DNA from 3 places in the Streptococcus handemini genome. Region 1 is predicted to be linked to each of the others. Evidence: predicted binding sites of a transcription regulator. Region 1 holds the regulator's gene; each other region holds the start of a gene.
What was found. Region 1 encodes CtsR, which represses protease genes until heat stress. Its sites were predicted from a motif close to TTGGTCAAAAAAGGTCAAANA; they were not measured.

Region 2: holA (DNA polymerase III subunit delta) is a predicted target of CtsR. The motif match lies at 3,799-3,819, and genes of this name have one in related genera.
Region 3: ABPH35_RS03095 (ATP-dependent Clp protease ATP-binding subunit) is a predicted target of CtsR. The motif match lies at 2,199-2,219, and genes of this name have one in related genera.

The regions. Positions count from the first base shown of each region.
Region 1 is NZ_JBFRYH010000010.1:1,332-7,803, reverse strand. It holds gene hslO (Hsp33 family molecular chaperone HslO) at 1-23, shown strand, start outside; gene dusB (tRNA dihydrouridine synthase DusB) at 16-1,008, shown strand; gene ABPH35_RS02635 (ATP-dependent Clp protease ATP-binding subunit) at 1,127-3,577, opposite strand; gene ABPH35_RS02630 (CtsR family transcriptional regulator) at 3,579-4,037, opposite strand; gene traF (conjugal transfer protein TraF) at 4,257-4,604, shown strand; gene ABPH35_RS02620 (hypothetical protein) at 4,606-5,187, shown strand; gene tsf (translation elongation factor Ts) at 5,372-6,412, opposite strand.
Region 2 is NZ_JBFRYH010000029.1:8,106-14,577, forward strand. It holds gene queA (tRNA preQ1(34) S-adenosylmethionine ribosyltransferase-isomerase QueA) at 1-751, shown strand, start outside; gene ABPH35_RS05905 (aminotransferase) at 819-1,937, opposite strand; gene sodA (superoxide dismutase SodA) at 2,042-2,647, opposite strand; gene holA (DNA polymerase III subunit delta) at 2,723-3,754, opposite strand; gene ABPH35_RS05920 (hypothetical protein) at 3,937-6,264, opposite strand; gene ABPH35_RS05925 (ABC transporter ATP-binding protein) at 6,248-6,472, opposite strand, start outside.
Region 3 is NZ_JBFRYH010000012.1:12,425-18,896, forward strand. It holds gene ABPH35_RS03080 (amino acid ABC transporter ATP-binding protein) at 263-997, opposite strand; gene ABPH35_RS03085 (amino acid ABC transporter permease) at 990-1,679, opposite strand; gene ABPH35_RS03090 (DUF1797 family protein) at 1,805-2,035, opposite strand; gene ABPH35_RS03095 (ATP-dependent Clp protease ATP-binding subunit) at 2,307-4,520, shown strand; gene ABPH35_RS03100 (NUDIX hydrolase) at 4,579-5,031, shown strand; gene ABPH35_RS03105 (DUF1827 family protein) at 5,092-5,394, shown strand; gene ileS (isoleucine--tRNA ligase) at 5,569-6,472, opposite strand, start outside.

The DNA.
Region 1 (6,472 bases):
TGGAGGAACTCATCAATGACTAATCTCAACACCCCATTTATGATTGGAAATGTCAAAATCCCCAATCGAACAGTCCTAGCCCCTATGGCTGGTGTCACTAATTCTGCCTTTCGTACTATTGCAAAAGAAATGGGCGCAGGGCTCGTGGTCATGGAAATGATTTCTGAAAAAGGACTGCTCTACAACAACGAAAAAACCTTGCACATGTTGCATATCGAGGAAAACGAAGCCCCAATGTCTATCCAACTCTTTGGTGGAGACGCTGACGGATTATCTCGTGCCGCAGAATTTATCCAAAAAAATACCAAGGCAAATATCGTGGACATCAACATGGGTTGCCCCGTTAACAAGGTCATCAAAAATGAAGCAGGTGCCAAATGGCTCAAAGACCCTGATAAAATTTACCACATTATCAAGCAAGTAACATCTGTTCTTGACATTCCTCTCACTGTAAAAATGCGGACTGGTTGGGCTGATCCTAGCCTAGCTATTGAAAATGCGCTCGCTGCAGAAAGTGCTGGAGTAGCTGCTCTTGCCATGCACGGTCGCACTCGGGAACAAATGTATACAGGAACTGTTGACCTTGACACCCTCAGCAAGGTCGCAAAGGCCCTCACTAAAATTCCATTCATCGCAAACGGCGACATTCGCACCGTCCAAGACGCTCGCCAACGGATTGAAGAAGTCGGTGCAGATGCTGTTATGGTCGGACGAACTGCTATGGGGAATCCTTATATCTTTGAGCAAATCAATCATTATCTCGAAACAGGCGAAATCTTGCCTGATTTGAGTTTTGAAGATAAGCTCAAGATTGCCTTTGAACACCTTACTCGCTTGGTCAACCTCAAAGGAGAAAGCATTGCCGTCCGTGAATTCCGTGGATTGGCTCCCCATTATCTACGTGGAACAGCTGGTGCCGCTAAGATCCGTGGAACAGTCGCCCGTGCCGAAACTGTTGCAGAAGTTGAAGCACTCTTTAACCAAGCACGTGAAAATTATAAAAAATAAGGTCGCAAAACAGATCTGCACAGCTTGTCATGCTCTATAAAAATCAATATCTGATCAGCAACATCATCAAAACATGTTAAAGAGGTTGGGACGAACGTGCCCAACCTCTTATTTTGCCCTATCGGGTACTATCAAATTTCAATTCGCCGGCTTTTACACCAATTTTTAGTGTACTGCCATTTTGTAATTCCCCACGCAGCATCATTTCTGCTAGTGGATCTTCGACTTTCTTTTGGATGATACGACGGAGTGGTCGCGCTCCCATTTCTCTGTCATAACCTTCTTTTGCTAGTAATTTCAATGCAGAAGGTTGAATCTTGAACTGAATACCCTTTTCATCCATCACGGTTTGAAGGGGACGAATCATCACTTTCACCACTTCTTGCATATCGTGATCACTCAAACTATGGAAGACAATCTTCTCATCAATTCGGTTGATGAACTCTGGGCGATAGGCTTTTTTTAACTCTTCAAAAATACGTTTTTCAACATGTTCCTGACTTTGTGACAAATCAAGTGCTCCAAAACCAACTGTCTTATCATCGCGTAAGGCTGTTGCACCAAGATTGGAGGTCATGATAATGAGGGTATTTGAAAAATCAACCTTCCGTCCCTTACTATCTGTCAAGACTCCATCATCTAATACCTGCAAGAGAAGATTAAAGGTATCAGGGTGTGCTTTTTCAACCTCATCAAATAATAGAACCGCATAGGGTTTGTTACGGACTTTTTCCGTCAGCTCACCGCCTTCTTCGTAGCCAACATAGCCTGGAGGGGCACCATTTAACCGACTAGCCGCAAATTTTTCCATATACTCACTCATATCAAAACGAATGAGAGCCGATTCATCATCAAATAATACCTCAGCCAAAGCCTTTGCCAACTCTGTTTTTCCGACCCCAGTAGGGCCTAAGAACATAAAGGAACCAATAGGACGCTTGCCTGTCCGAATGCCAGATTGGTTTCGGCGAATAGCACAACTGACCGCCGAAATAGCAGCTTCTTGCCCAATCACACGCTTATGCAATGCAGCTTCTAAATTCAAATATTTTTTCACATCTGTCTGGCTCAGCTTCGCAACTGGAATACCGGATAAGCGACTAAGAGTTAGCAACACATCTTCTTCTGTTACTTTGGCATTACCTAGTATTTCTTGGTTTTCTTCCTCTAACTCCTTCATCAACAGCTGACTGACTGTCTTATGCTTTCCATCCATCAGTGCCTGATCAGCCGCAGACAATTCAGACTGTTTACCGCTGGTTTTTTGCTGATTTTGTACTGTTGCACTCGCTTCATCAAGTAAATCAATAGCTGAGTCTGGCAAATTTTTGCTGGTCAAGTACCGTTTAGCAAACAGCACAGCCGTACGAACAGCTTCCTCTGTAATCTGTATTTTATGGTGGCGTTCATAGGCCGGTTTTAATCCTTGTAAAATAGCAATACTATCAGCCACACTTGGTTCATCGACTGTCACCTTGGCAAATCGACGGGAGAGAGCCGCATCTTTTTCAATATGTTTTTGATATTCATCTTGGGTCGTTGCACCAACTGTTCGCAAAGTTCCCCGTGCAAGAGCTGGTTTTAGGATATTAGCTGCATCTAAAGTCGAATCAATTCCGCTACCTGATCCCATAATCGTATGGAGCTCATCAATAAAAAGGATAACATTCCCATCTTCTTCAATATCGTTAATGATATTGTTCATTCGTTCCTCAAAATCGCCACGAAAACGTGTTCCTGCAATGACATTCATCAAGTCCAACTCCAAGACCCGCATCTTAGCTAGACTAGCTGGCACTTCACCGTCTGCTACCCGTTGAGCCAACCCCAAGGCAAGCGCTGTTTTCCCAACCCCTGCTTCTCCTACTAAGACAGGATTATTCTTGGTCTTGCGTGACAAAACTTGAATCATTCGAGAAATTTCTGACTCACGTCCAATCACTGGCTCAATCTGTCCTGCACGAGCCAACGCAGTCAAATCTCGTGTATAGTCTTCTAAACCACCTGTCTGCGGTGCTGGTGACATGCCCATCATATTGGCCATAGTTGGACGATTGGCACGACTACCTTTCATCGTACTACGAATAGCTTTCAAATCTTCTTTCGTAAATCCAGCTTTTGCCTCTAAATTCTTCCGCAAATCAATAAAGCGAATCTTATCATCTGAATCTTCAAAATGAAAACCGGCCCTATCTAAAATCTGTGAAGCAACCGAACGTTTATCGAGTAACATTGCCATAAAAACATGCTCTGTTCCCACCTGCTTTGCTTTGACAATTTCCGCAATCTTATGGGCAAACCCAATCACTTCATTCAAACGTTTTGACGTGTGCAACAGCGCAAACTCTTCCAATTCTTCACGATAGCTACGCTCTGTTACCAGACGAGTTGCCTGCTCATAGTCTGCAATATCTGTAGGATATTCTGCCAAAACAGCTCCTGCAATCGTATCTGGATTGATCACAAAAGCCAATAATAAATGCCAAGTTTCTAGGTAGTCACACATATAGCGCTGTCCAATAAACTGCGCATCTTCATAGGCACGTTGTAATCCTTTTGAAAATTTCATCCTAATCCTCTTTCCTATCCAATCGTCGTAGTAGTTGTCGTAGCATCCGTGCACGGATGGCAGGGGCATCCGTTCCCAACACCTCATCGCTCCCAATTGACAACAAGAGATTGCCTTCTCGCTCTGTCATCAGCTGCTCATCAAATAACAGCTGTAAAATATCCGCGAAGACCGTGCCAGACACTTCTTTCCCCATATTATGTAGTAAGTCGTGAACCAACTCATGCTTGTCCGAAAAGGTGACACGCCCAATGCGGATGTAGCCACCGCCACCACGCTTACTTTCGACAATATAGCCACGACTAGCCGTAAACCGTGTCTTAATCACATAATTAATCTGACTTGGTACCACTTCAAACCGACTAGCCAACTCACTCCTACGCAACTCTGCTACACTTACTTGCTCTAAAAGCGCCTTAATATGCTCTTCGATATAATCAGATGTATTTTTCATCACCATAGAATCCACCTCTTTCTCTGACTATCTTTGACTATTATATCGTAAATCACAAACTTTGAAAAGCAAAAGCCACGCTGTTCTGTTTGTTCAAGGGATATAAATGGTAATATACATTAGGGAGTATCAGTCCATTTTTTCACCTACAAATTGGACTATACTTCTTTATCTCTTGCCTTTCTTCCTCATTTTTCCTATACTAAGATATAGAAAGGAGTTACGATGTTTACCAATTCATTTCAAAAGCTCGTACAAGATTTTACAGCAATTTCTATCGAAGAAGCCGAACGTTTACTCGCGCAGGAAGAACCAGCCATTCTCTTTTTAGGACGTGCGACCTGCCCTTATTGCCAACGTTTTGTACCAAAACTCCATAACGTTGCACAAGCTGCTGGATTAACCGTCTATTTTATCGACAGCTCTAATCCTGATCCACAACTCCAAGCACTTCGTCAGCGCTACCAAGTAGCTACAGTTCCAGCCCTCTTATACACAAGTGCAGCGGGTGTTCAGGTTCGCTGTGACAGTTCTATGACAGAAGAAGAAATCCGTCACTTCTTAGCAGGCTAATATGACAGCTCTACAATTTCAGTTTCAGACCGATTCTGTGACCCTCTACCACAAAAATCAATCATTTGGAACAATCTATTTCAAGGAAAATCCTTATCACAACCAAAATATTTATCTAAATTTTCAGTTGAAGCAGTATGATATAAGCCTTGCTCCTTCGCTTTTTCAAGCCATTCTCCAGCATACCAAGCGCCCTTTACAGGTCACGCTTGATTCTACAGACCAGACCCTCATCGCTTTTTTAGAGGCAGGAGGTTTTAAATGCCTGCGAAAATGCTATGAGATGGAAGTTAGCATACAAGATTACCTTGGAAATCCTGTCCCCATTCAATTTCAAATAGCAGAACAAACGGAAAACATCTACTATCGTTGTTGCAATCTGTTGCTGAATCATTACCAGAATACACATCAGGCAATCAGTCCATTTACAGGAGAGAAAGACGAGTTTTTCAAGGAACTTCCTTCCACTGTTTGCTATCACATTGAAAAAGACGATATCACTTGTCTAGCTTTTCTTGACGGAAATGAAATTGCCTATCTGTGGGCAAAGAGCATAGACTGCCTCCAAGTCTTTCTCAATTAACTGATTCCCTACCTCTTTCAGCAATATAGCTCCATTATCTTTGAAGCAGATGATGTGGATCCCTGTGCGATGACGCTTAAATCAGTCTTTACAGATGTCACAGATGAACATTGGGATACTTATATCCTACGATAAACAGTAAAAAAGAGAAGAACACTTGTTCCTCTCTTTTTAGTTACACTTCTTATTTACCAAGAGCCGCAGCCATTGTTGCAGCAACTTCTGATTCAAAGTCGTTTGCTGCTTTTTCAATTCCTTCACCCACTTCGAAGCGCGCAAATGCTACAACGCTAGCGTTTACTGAGTCAAGGTAAGCTTCAACTGTCTTGCTGTCATCCATGATGTAGACTTGTGCAAGGAGTGTGTAAGCTTGGTCAACTTTTGTGTTGTCAAGCATGAAGCGATCCATTTTACCTGGAAGGATTTTATCCCAGATTTTTTCTGGTTTGCCTTCAGCAGCCAATTCTGCTTTGATGTCTTCTTCTGCTTGTGCAATCACATCGTCAGACAATTGTGCTTTTGATCCATATTTCAAGAATGGAAGGGCTGGTTTACCAACCATTGCACGGCTTTCATTGTCTTGTTCGATTGCGTGGTTCAATTGTGCCAATTCATCTTTCACGAATTGCTCATCCAATTCTTTGTATGAAAGAACAGTTGGTTTCATCGCAGCGATATGCATTGATACTTGTTTTGCAAGCGTTTCATCGCCACCTTCGATGACAGAGATAACACCGATACGTCCGCCATTGTGTTGGTAAGCACCAAATGCTTGGGCATCTGTTTTTTCAATCAAGGCAAAGCGACGGAATGAGATTTTTTCTCCGATTGTTGCAGTTGCATTTACGTAAGCTGCTTCAAGCGTTTCACCTGAAGGCATTGTAAGAGCAAGAGCTTCTTCATTGTTAGCTGGTTTACCTTCTGCGATTACTTTAGCTGTTTCATTGACCAATTCAACGAATTGAGCATTCTTCGCAACGAAGTCTGTTTCAGCATTTACTTCAACAACTGCTGCTACATTTCCATCCACGTAAACACCAGTCAAACCTTCTGCTGCTACACGATCAGCTTTCTTAGCTGCTTTTGCCATTCCTTTTTCACGAAGCAATTCAATCGCTTTTTCGATGTCACCATCTACTTCAACAAGGGCTTTCTTCGCGTCCATGACACCAGCACCAGATTTTTCACGCAATTCTTTTACAAGTTTAGCTGTAATTTCTGCCATAGTATATCTCCTATTTTAATATTTAAGTAAAAAAGGGGAGGGCTGAGCCCCGCCCCTTAG
Region 2 (6,472 bases), on a different contig from region 1:
GGTTCTTGCAAAACCCGCTAAACGATTGAAAGTTGGAAGCAAAATCTCCTTTGGTGATGGCCGCTTGACCGCAACAATTGTTGAAGAATTAGAGCACGGTGGTCGTATTGTAGAGTTTGCCTATACTGGTATTTTTCTTGAAGTGCTAGAAAGTCTCGGAGAAATGCCACTGCCACCCTATATTCATGAAAAATTAGATGATCGTGAACGCTATCAGACCGTTTATGCGAAAGAAAATGGCTCAGCTGCTGCACCAACTGCTGGACTTCATTTTACCCAAGAATTACTGCAAAAAATAGAAGCAAAAGGCGTCAAACTTGTTTATTTAACCCTTCATGTCGGTCTGGGAACTTTCCGCCCTGTATCTGTTGATAATCTAGACGAACACGAAATGCATTCTGAATTTTACACCTTATCAGAAGAAGCCGCGGCTACTCTACGAAAAGTAAAATCATCTGGTCATCGAATCATTGCAGTGGGTACAACCTCGATTCGCACCCTAGAGACGATTGGAAATAAATTTGAGGGAGCTATTCAAGCAGACTCAGGCTGGACCAATATCTTTATTAAACCAGGTTATCAATTCAAACTGGTCGATGCCTTTTCAACCAATTTCCATTTGCCAAAATCAACCTTGGTCATGCTAGTATCTGCCTTTGCCGGACGCGAATTTGTCCTTGAGGCATACAATCATGCTATTACAGAAGAATATCGCTTCTTTAGCTTTGGTGATGCTATGTTTATCAAATAAATAAAAACCTCTCTCGCAAATTTGCAAGGGAGGTCTATTTTTCTCATCAACTAGCTAACTTAGAACGCTAATCATATTGTCGCAAGAAGTCTGATAATAGAGCTAGACCTGTTTTCAAGGTACTAGCTTGCGTACAGTAGCCCAAACGAGCATAGCCAGGCCGATCAAAGCGGTTGCCAGGCACTAATAAGACACCTTTTTCCTGCAATAGGCGCAGGCAGAACGCTTCGATTTCCTCAGGAACATCCAGCTTAATAAAGGAAACTGGAACAGCACTTGGATATACCAAACTGACACGCGGCTCTCCTTCCACCCAATCTCTGACTAGCTTCAAATTTTCTTCTACAATGGCTTGATTTCTCGCTAATACTGCATCTTTATGCTGTAACACATAGCTTGCAAGAGCATCATCCACTACCCCTGCACAAATCATAGTATAATCGCGGTATTTCCTAAACAAATTGGACAACTCATCATTTGCCACAACCCAACCTACTCGTAACCCAGCAACAGAATAAGTCTTTGACATACTGTTAACCGAGATACCTTTTTCATACAAATCCACAATAGCTGGCACATCATAACGCGAATCCAAAGGTTTATAGACTTCATCAGATAAAATATAGGCTCCCACTTCTTGAGCAATAGATACAAGCTCCTCTAAAAATGGGCGTTCCATGACTGCACCTGTTGGATTATTGGCATTATTGATGCAAATCATCTTAGTATCTGGACGAATTAAACTTCTTAGCTCATCCAAAGAGGGCAACCAGCCTTTCTCCTCATGAATCTGCCAAAGGGAAACTTCTGCTCCTAGCGATTTCGGAATATCATACAACTGCTGATAACTAGGATACAGCGAAATCACATGATCCCCTTTTTCAATCAAGGCGTACAGAGTCAAATGATTGGCTCCTGTTGCTCCATTTGTCTGGAGGATTTGGCTCGTTGCTACATGTTGATATAATTTTGCTACCTCCTCCTTAAAGGTAGGCGAACCTTCAATCCAGCCATAATTCAACTTCTTCTGTAACAATTCTTCCAGAAATTCTTCCTGAGAAAGTCCGCCCAAGGCTAGCACTTCTGTAACTGTCAACGAGTCAATCGAACTCCCAGCAATATCATAGACTGCTTGCTTTTCCCAATCATTTAACCATTCTTCTACACCAAATGCCGCAATCTCCATACCAATTCTCCTCTCCAAAGAACTTATCACTCTAGTTTATCATATTTATGCAGAAAATGATTAAAAAAACAGTCCACCGGACTGTTTTATTGATCGTTCACATTTTATTTTGCTGCTTGGTACAATTCGTTGACCTTGTTCCAGTTGATGATTTCGAAGAATGCTTTGATATAATTTGGACGAACATTGCGGTAGTTTAAGTAATATGCATGTTCCCACACATCAAGCGCTAAGATTGGTGTCAAACCATTCATAATTGGTGTATCTTGATTTGCAGTTGAAACAATTTCTAATTGACCTTCTTTATTGACAACCAAGAATGCCCAACCTGATCCAAAACGAGTTGTTGCTGCCGTTGTAAAGGCTGCTTGGAATTCGTCAAATGAACCAAATGTAGCGACAATCTCTGCTGCCAATTCAGCTGGAACTTCTGTTTTTTCTGGTGACAATAATTCCCAGAAAAGAGCATGGTTCAAATGACCACCCCCATTGTTAATCAAGGCTTGACGAATATCTGCTGGGATGTTTTCCACGTTTGACAGCAAGGCTACCAAGTCTTCACCAATTTCAGGGTGTTTTTCAAGGGCTGCATTTGCATTCGCAACATAGGTTGCATGGTGCTTATCGTGGTGCAGTGTCATTGTTTCTGCATCAATATGTGGCTCAAGGGCATCATAAGCGTATGGTAAATCTGGTAAAATAATTGCCATATTCGGCCTCCTTTAATCTTCTACACTACTCATTTTACCGCAATTTAAGAGCCGTTTCAATTTTTTTGTCTGAAATCATGCATTGGCAATTTTGATTAAAGCAAGATCAAACAGGTAATTCTTCTCAAATAATCCTTGCTTGATTTGATAGTCCGTTTCAATCAAGACTTGTATTGCTTTTTTGAGAAAAGAAAGAGTGAGCGGACGCGAATCTCGCAAGGCAAACTTTACTTGAAAAGGATTGATTTTTCGACCGACTATTTCTGATAATGTTGCAACAATCTGCTGTTCTCCTTGCCCTTCTTTTTGCAATAACTGTACCTGTAAAAAAAGGCGGAATTGATTAAGCAATATCGCAATCAATTTGATTTCATCCTCGCCTTGCAAACGCAAATCACGGACTAATTGCCTAGCTGGATCAATCTTCCCTTGCAGAAGAAGTTGACTCATATCAAATACATTATCCTGTAAGGTCTTGGGAATAGCTTGCTCAATATCGTCTAAACTAATCTGGCTACTGCCCTTATAGGACTGTAAAAAAGAAAGATTTTTATGCATCTCAGCAAAATCAAGATTCGATTTCATCAGGAGATGTTCAAAGACTTGATTCTCCAAGTTAAGGCCCATTTCTCTCGTTTTTTGCATGAAAAATTGCCGAAATTCTACTTCTTTGAGAGCAGTTGCTTCCAACACAAGACCATCTCGTTTTAAGAGTTTGACTAGACGGCGTTTGCTATCTAATTTTCCAGCGGCAATAATGATCAAATGGGTTGTTTCAACTGGCTGAGCAAGATACGTCTCAAATTGCTTGAGCTCATCATCACTTAAATAGCGTTTCTTATCTGTCGTCACATCCGAAAAATAATCCAGAATAACAATTTTTTCATCAGAGAAAAAAGGCAAGGATACCAAATCAAGTTCCACCTGTCGATAGGCTACCTCTGACATATCAAAATAGGCATAGCTCAAATCACTACTATCAAAACTAATTTGTTTCAGCAACGCTTCTTTGGCCAATTGAAACTGGCCAACATCTTCTCCTGTTAAGACTGTCAATAAACCTAATCTTTCCTTGCTTAATTTCTGAATTTCATCAATAACGATCATAGCTTCCTCGCATTTCTTCTCTTCATTATATCAGAAAAAACGCCCGGTGGACATTTTTTCACAAACCTAACAACCAGAGCGAGAAAAACAGTGGAATGAAAGAGGAGATTGTTCTGAAACACGACTACCACTATTCTATCATGATGGAATCTCTTTCACAAATGGGAGTAGATTGCAAACAGTTATCTCCAAAAATAAAATTTACGAAAAATATCAATTCCATTGAAAACAAAATCACGGAAAAGTACTATATCAACCACAACTAAACCCGTTGAGACCAGCAAGAAAACCAAAATTCGATTCGACAAAAAAGCTTGCATGAGATGATTGACAGAAACAAGAACTATTTCCAATCCTATAATTCCTAAAAACATCCAGCACAGATAGTGAAGATTTGGCACAAACTGTACCCAAATATTTTCCTCTTTTAGAAAATGTAAAAAAAGACCCTGTTCTTGATGTGACATCGCAATAATGCCATCCTGCCATGCTCCAATCCCATGAACTATAGATTGCACGACAAAAATGATCATACTGAACAAAACCGTTGTCACACAAGCAATCAGTAGACCTTGCCACCATTTCTGAAGCAAAACTCCTCGTAATGACACTGGTTGCGTACAGTGAAAAAACCATGTTTTTCCTTCCACCTCAACTGCTTTTCCACGACTGCCTAACCAGACTGCCAACATCATAATACAAAGATAAAAAGGTCCATCTACAAAGGTTCTCAACGTTCCTACACCCGAAAAATCTCTCGAAACTCCCCAAGCAACATCTTCTACTGGAAAGTTTGCATCATTGGTAGCAAACCGATTTTCCAAGTCTTCAATAATGATTTCCTTCCCTCTTCTACTTACAGGAGCCCCAGCTTTTTCCACCTGTTCCCAATAATAGCTACTCATCTCATATCTGCTCTGATAACGCCGTAAATTCTCCAAAGTGCGAGTTGCGCCAACATCTCCCTCATAAAAGGCTGTCTCTTCTCCTTTTAACAACGTTTTCTGAACAAACTGCAGATAGTCCCTATAAATACTTGGGAGTTTTTTCTGATTTTGATAATAAGCCTGATAGATTCGGTTGAAAAATTCCTGCTCTTTTTCTTGCATCTTACGAGTCGTAACCAGTTTATCCAAATCATTTTTATAAGAATCATCTGCTTGTATCAGCTGTCGGTACTGGTCGATTTTTGCATCTATTTCTCGATTAATGAACTGTTCTCTCTTACTAAATGTCGCAACTAGCTCCAGACTTTCCCTTTCTTCCTTTACTACCTGATTTTTCTGAAAAGTTGTCATAATGGAAAAAAGCACAGCAAGTAGTAAAATCCCCATCCCCCAATAAGATAGGGAAGGTGTTCGCCGATACTGTAACCATTCAAAAGACCACGAATGAGATAAATCGGGAGTTTCAAATTGCTGTTGCTGAGACATAGAGAGTTTAAGTCGCCTCTTATCTGCAAACAGATAAAAAAAGATGAAACTAAGTAATTCTATCAATGCCAAGCCATCAAGTTGCAAAAAAACGGTCCGCAAATCAGCCTGATGAAGAAAAACAGGAGCTGATAGAATTGTTGAAAAACCGCTAGCACCTTCTGATGCGCCTGCAAGGAAAAATACTAAAAAGCTAGCACAAGCTAAAAAAACTATATCTTGCCTGAATGTATATGTCAAAATAGCAACGATTAACCTTAGACCGATTACTATTATGAACCAGATAGTACATAGACAAAGCAGGTACAACCAAAGAGGAATGAGTTTACCTTGTCCAACAAGTTCCACCGGCTCCAAAAAAGTAGACCACTGACAATAGCCTTTCACTAGACCATGTCCTACCATACTCAGACCACTTATCGCTAACACCACCGTTGACAAGAAGACACTAGCTAGTATCCGCCGAATCTCCTGCGAGCTACAACTGTCTACTTGCACAAGCTGCCAGCGTTGATAGGCTTCTCTGCGGTCAAAGCTCTGAAAAATGAGAAAGAAAATGCCAACTAAACAAATTCCCCCAAACGAAAAGAGTTGTTCGACAGATTTTTGAAGCATTCTTCCTGTAGACCAGCCTTTCTGTTCGGGTTCATCAGCTAGACTGTATTTTACCAGCCAATCATTCCAAACTTTCTTGTGCCGCACTTCTTCCTTGGTCAATGAACCAAACTGCCGAAATGTTCCTTCATATTTCCCAACTAGTCGTTCCAAATCCTGATACATCTGCGTACGATGGCGAGGAATTCTATCGAATGTTTTCTCTTTTAAGGCATGTTTAAGCGTCTCAACATCACTTAGAATTCCAGCTTTTAGCACCTGTTCCTCTGACTGTTCATCAATTTTTAGATTTGTGAGAACAGTACCGATATTTTCCAGCTCTATTGTATAAGCTGAAACATAATCATTCTCGTTTTTCTCCCTATGAAAAATAGGAGAAAGCATTAGGCCAATACTAAGAAAAACGAAAAACCAGTAGATACTAGAAGAAAAGATTTTTTTCATCTCAAACCATAGTTTCATCAGGATTCCTCCTCTCTGGTACATAGAGAGTTCGATACAAGCTCTCCATATATTCTGATGTTTTCGATAAGGATTTAACTTTAGAAGCAGGAATTCGCTGCAAAAACGGTAGTATATTTTCTTCTACAGTAAAGACTCCCCACATTGTCTGCTCTACTCGTTGGACTAACATAGTTGGAAACAGATTCAAAGCCTGCCTCAACTCAGG
Region 3 (6,472 bases), on a different contig from region 1:
AAACGATAGTAAAGAAGATACTGAATAAGTGCATTCGTTGCCAACTCTCCTTTTTTTAATGGTACGTATATTATAGCAATACTATCCCTACAAAGTCACATAAATTCTGAAAATTCTGTGATTTAAAAAATAACTGTATGAACTAGTATTTCTAATTTTCTCTACAAAAATCATTGATAATAATGTTGTGTTTGTCACTAACCCGGATGGAATCGATTGATATGGCTCAATTATTTCCATTTCATAACCAATATCATTACGCTTATAGTACCTTCGACAAGAAATTTTTGGTTCGTTCTTCCTTGGTTTCTTCAAAGATTTGTTGCGGCGTTCCGTCTTCTACGACGATGCCGCCGTCCATAAAGATGACACGGTCAGCTACCTCACGAGCAAAACCCATTTCATGTGTCACAATGACCATGGTCATCCCAGATTTTGCCAACTCTTGCATCACGCTTAACACTTCTCCTACCATCTCGGGATCAAGAGCTGAAGTCGGTTCATCAAAGAGCAATACATCTGGATCCATAGCTAGACCACGGGCAATCGCAATCCGCTGCTGCTGACCACCTGATAAGCTCTGCGGATATGCATGGGCCTTGTCCGGCAATCCCACTTTTTCAAGCAAATCATAGGCAATTTTTTCAGCCTCGCTCTTCGCCAATCCCTTGGTCTTAATCGGTGACAGGGTAATATTGTCCAACACCGACATATTGGGGAAAAGATTGAACTGCTGAAAGACCATGCCCATTTTTTCTCTCATCTTAAAAATATCATTTGACTGATCAGTAATATCAACGCCTTCAAAGGTAACCGTCCCCTTGGTCGGTACTTCCAGCAGATTCATGGTTCGCAAGAAGGTTGATTTTCCACTACCAGATGGTCCAATGATGACAACGACCTGGCCCTTCTCAATGTCCAAATCAATCCCTTTTAGCACTTCATTCTTTCCAAATGATTTATGCAGATTTTTAATCGAAATAATCCCCTCATGCATGAGTTTGCCCTCCTTTATTTAATTGTTTCTCAAATACTTGAATGGCTAAGGTCAACACGCTGGTCATCACGAGATAATAAGCAGCCGCAAACAAGAGCGGTGTCAGGGTCAAATAGGTCGTCGCAGCAACGGTTGTCGCACCATTCCACAATTCCATCACACCGATAGTTGACAAGAGGGAGCTATCTTTTAAAATCGTCACAAATTCATTTCCCAAGGCTGGTAAAATATTCTTAATAGCCTGTGGCATAATGACGGATTTCATAGCTTCAAAAGGACGAATTCCTAAGGAATAAGCTGCTTCTAATTGCCCCTTTGGTACAGCGTTAATTCCTGCTCGTACCGTTTCTGACACGTAAGCACCACTGTTCATCGAAATCACGATAATCCCTGGCAACAAGCGTGACAAATCAACAGATAAAATCCCTAATTCAAAAGTCGGTGCTGTAATATTCATCACCGCAAAAGAAATCATGATTTGTACCACCATCGGGGTTCCACGAAAAATCCAAACATAGATATTAGCTAGCCAGGCTAAGGGACGGAATTTACTACGCTGAGCAAAGGCCAGCAAAATTCCAATGATACTCCCAAAGAATACAACTAAAGCTGCAATCAGAAGCGTAACAAGCGCTCCGTAGTTAAAATAGTCCCAATACTTGGGAAGAAACGAAAAATCCATTTAGTTACCTCTTTTCATACTATATGCACTCTATTATATCATTTTTGAATAAAAATGCAATATATTCGTTTAAATATTCAAAGCAATAAAAAAGCACCGTAGTGCTTTTCGAATCTTCGTTAGAATTAGTACAATAATTCGTAAATTTCCATTGCAATCAAGTCGACGCTATCAAACGTATAGGTTTCACGCGCTGCTACATCACGAAGAGTAAAGACTGAACCATTTTCTTCATCAAAGCTATAGGCAACTTCCGCAACCACAACACCATCACGTTCAAAATTCCGTTTTAGTGTGCCACCGTCCGTTGCCATTGCTTCTAAACGATTAATAATTCTTGCCAAATGTGATTCCATATCACTTCTCCTATTTCTAAGTATCTTAATTACAGGAGTATTTTACCATATTTTCATTAAAAAGTCTTGCTTTATCCATTTTTATTCTGACTTTCCTCCAAATTCATTTCAATTTAGGTAGCAGATTCTTGCATTTTAGCGAAATCTTGATATAATAAATGTATATCTGACCTTTATTGACTATTTGATTTTTACAGTGTGAAAGCCCATTTTCCTGTATGATTTCCAACATCTCTAAAGGCAGAATTTCTCACAGAAAAGAGGTTTGCCTATGCTTTGTCATAACTGTAATATCAATGATGCGACCATTCATCTTTATACAAATCTAAATGGAAAACAACAACAAGTGGATCTCTGCCACAACTGTTACCAAATCATGAAGACTGACCCAAATAACGCTATTTTAAAGGGATTAGGTGATCTAGCAAATCCAAATAGTATGGATCCATTTAGCGAATTTTTCAATAATATTGGAGGCGTTCCAGGACATACACCAGCTGGAAAAGCTCGCAATCAAACACCTCCTACCCAAGCAGGCGGTGGCAATCGTGGCAACAATGGCGGTCCAACTCCTCCTCCAAAACAGCCGAATGGCCTCCTAGAAGAATTTGGCATCAACGTCACTGAAATTGCTCGCCGTGGGGATATTGATCCTGTTATCGGTCGAGACGAAGAAATCAAACGTGTTATTGAAATTCTCAACCGTAGGACTAAGAATAATCCTGTCCTAATCGGAGAACCTGGGGTCGGAAAAACAGCCGTTGTCGAAGGTCTGGCTCAAAAAATCGTTGACGGAGATGTGCCACAAAAACTTCAAGGCCGTGAAGTCATTCGACTCGATGTGGTTAGCCTCGTTCAAGGAACGGGTATCCGTGGGCAATTTGAAGAGCGCATGCAAAAACTCATGGAAGAAATCCGCAACCGCAAGGAAATTATTCTCTTTATCGATGAAATCCATGAAATCGTCGGTGCTGGTTCTGCCGGTGACGGCAATATGGACGCAGGCAATATTTTGAAACCTGCCCTTGCTCGGGGAGAAATGCAGCTGGTCGGTGCGACCACACTCAACGAATACCGAATTATCGAAAAAGATGCTGCCCTGGAACGCCGTATGCAGCCTGTCAAGGTGGATGAGCCAAGTGTGGACGAAACCATTACCATTCTAAAAGGTATCCAAAGCAAGTACCAAGACTATCATCATGTCAAATATACTGATGAAGCCATTGAAGCGGCAGCAATTTTATCCAACCGCTACATTCAAGACCGCTTCTTGCCAGACAAGGCTATTGACTTGTTAGATGAGGCTGGTTCGAAGATGAACTTGACTCTGAATTTCGTTGATCCAAAAGAAATCGACCAGCGCTTGATTGATGCTGAAAATCGCAAGGCCCAGGCCACTCGTGATGAAGACTTTGAAAAGGCAGCCTACTACCGCGATCAGATTGCTAAATATAAGGAAATGCAAAAAGCGACAATCAGCGAGGAAGATATTCCTGTCATTACCGAAAAAGAAATTGAAGCCATCATTGAGCAAAAAACCAATATTCCAGTCGGTGATTTGAAGGAAAAAGAACAATCGCAGCTAATCAATCTTGCAAGCGACCTCAAGGCACACGTTATCGGTCAAGACGATGCCGTTGATAAGATTGCCAAAGCCATTCGCCGCAATCGGGTAGGACTTGGTGCACCGAACCGTCCAATTGGAAGCTTCCTTTTCGTTGGACCAACAGGGGTCGGAAAAACCGAGCTATCCAAACAACTCGCCATCGAACTCTTTGGTTCTGCCGATAGTATGATTCGCTTTGATATGTCCGAGTACATGGAAAAACATGCTGTTGCAAAATTAGTCGGTGCTCCTCCAGGCTATGTCGGCTATGAGGAAGCAGGCCAATTAACCGAAAAAGTCCGTCGCAACCCTTACTCGCTCATTCTTCTTGATGAGATTGAAAAAGCCCACCCTGATGTCATGCACATGTTCCTCCAAGTCCTTGATGACGGTCGCTTGACAGACGGCCAAGGTCGCACTGTTAGCTTCAAAGATACCATTATCATCATGACTTCAAATGCCGGAACAGGCAAGGTAGAAGCAAGTGTCGGCTTCGGTGCTGCTATGGAAGGACGGTCCCAGTCTGTTCTCGGTCAATTGAGCAATTTCTTTAGCCCTGAATTTATGAACCGATTTGACGGCATTATTGAATTCCATGCCCTCAGCAAGGAAAATCTCCTTCATATCGTGGACCTCATGCTCCTTGATGTTAATAAGCGCTTGGCAACAACTGGTCTGACACTCCATGTGACCGACAAGGTCAAAGAAAAGTTAGTGGACTTAGGTTATGATCCAAAAATGGGAGCCCGTCCGCTTCGTAGAACCATTCAAGAACATATCGAAGATGCACTGACAGACTTCTATTTGGAACATCCAGAAGAAAAAGATTTACGCGCTGTTCTAACCAGCAAGGGTGCTATTTCAATTAAAGTAAAATAGGCTTTCTTTTTCCTATATTTATGCTATAATTGAAAAAAATCATAGTTGAGGAAGACCAATGACACAGGCAATATTTGGCAAAAAAGAAGCAGGGGTGACCTATCAGAATCGCTACGGCGTCTACGCTGTCATTCCCGATGCAAAAAAAGAGCAGATTATTCTCGTGCAAGCTCCAAACGGTGCTTGGTTTCTCCCAGGAGGAGAGATTGAAGATGGGGAAAATCATTTGAACGCTCTTGAACGCGAATTGATAGAAGAACTGGGATTTACAGCAGAGATTGGTGCTTATTACGGTCAGGCAGATGAATACTTCTACTCACGCCACCGAGATACCTATTACTACAATCCTGCCTATATCTATGAAGTGACCAGCTACCAAGAAATTGGGCAACCGCTAGAAGACTTTAACCACCTAGCGTGGTTTGATATTGAGACAGCCATTGACAAGCTCAAACGAGGTAGCCACAAATGGGGCATTGAGCAGTGGAAATTAGCTCAAAAAGACAAATAAGGCTAGTCAAATCCCACTAAGAGTGCTATAATAAAGGCAAATAATGATTGGAGGTCACGCATGAAGATCATCAATACGACAAACAGCCAAGCACAACTCGTGCAGAATCAATTAGCCAATACCGACGCCTTTCTGGTGGAAACCTATTCTGCTGGAAATACAGACGTGATTTTTACCCAAGCTCCACTTCACTACGAACTCTTAATTAGCAACAAATACCGCGCTATTCAAATGTCAGAACTCAATCAGATTCGTGACTTCTTCCTCAAGCGCAAAATCGATACTACAATGATAAACCAAGCAGCTATCCAAACCATTCATACCGAGCGTTTGGTAGAGATGTCCATTCCGATTGTGAAATAAACAAAATCCTCAGAAAATTATTTCTGAGGATTTTGTTTATCATCTTATTGATGTAATTCTGTGGCTAGTCTCGGTCATCATCAGAAAAGTGACTGTTGAGGCTAGATAATACAGAATGAGGAATGAGAGAAATCACTTTTTCGAAATGATAGTTTCTTTCTCACTCTTTTTTAGTTAGTTTTCTTCAAATCCTTCTGCCACAGCTTCTGGGAAGTTGGCTTCAAGAATGATAGCACAGTGGTTGCAGACTGTTGCTAGGTGCGGATTTGCATGTGTGCCGACACTTGTATCTAGGCGGCGGCAACGTTCACAGACTTCTCCTGCTGCTCGTTCAACTGTAAAGGCTACATCTTCAAAGACTACACTATCTACTGGTGCATCACCTTCTGCAATCGTCACATGAGACACGATGAGGAGCTGTGCGACATCACTATTGATCGTCTCTAATAGCGCTTTTGTTGCCTCATCGGGATAAATCGTCAAGTGAGCTTCGAGAGATTTTCCAATAACTTTGTCAGTACGTGCTTCTTCCAAAGCTTTTTGCGCTTTGCCACGGAAGTCCATAAAGGCTGACCAAGTATCCAAAATTTCAGCTTGATGATCAAAGGTTTGCGCTTCTGGTAATTCCGCTAATTGGACAAAGTCTTCTGCTTCATGTTCAAGGTACGACCAGATTTCCTCTGCTGTATGCGGCAAGATTGGAGTCAAGAGCTTGGTCAATTTAACAAGCATATCATAGAAAACAGTCTGCATTTGACGACGTTCCAATGATTTTGCTCCTTCGATATAGACAACATCTTTGGCGAAATCAAGGTAGAAGGCTGATAAATCAACCGTCACAAAGTTCACAATGGTCTTGTAAATATCCAAGAATTTGAAATCCGCATAGGCTTGACGAATACTTGACACGACTTGATTAAAGCGAAGGGTCATGTATTTGTCCACAGAACGCAATTCCTCATAAGAAACCGTATCTGTTACTGGGACAAAATCAGAAGTATTAGCAATTAAGAAGCGAAGGGTATTACGAATCTTTCGGTAGGTTTCTGAAACTTGACTCAAAATATCCATTGAAATC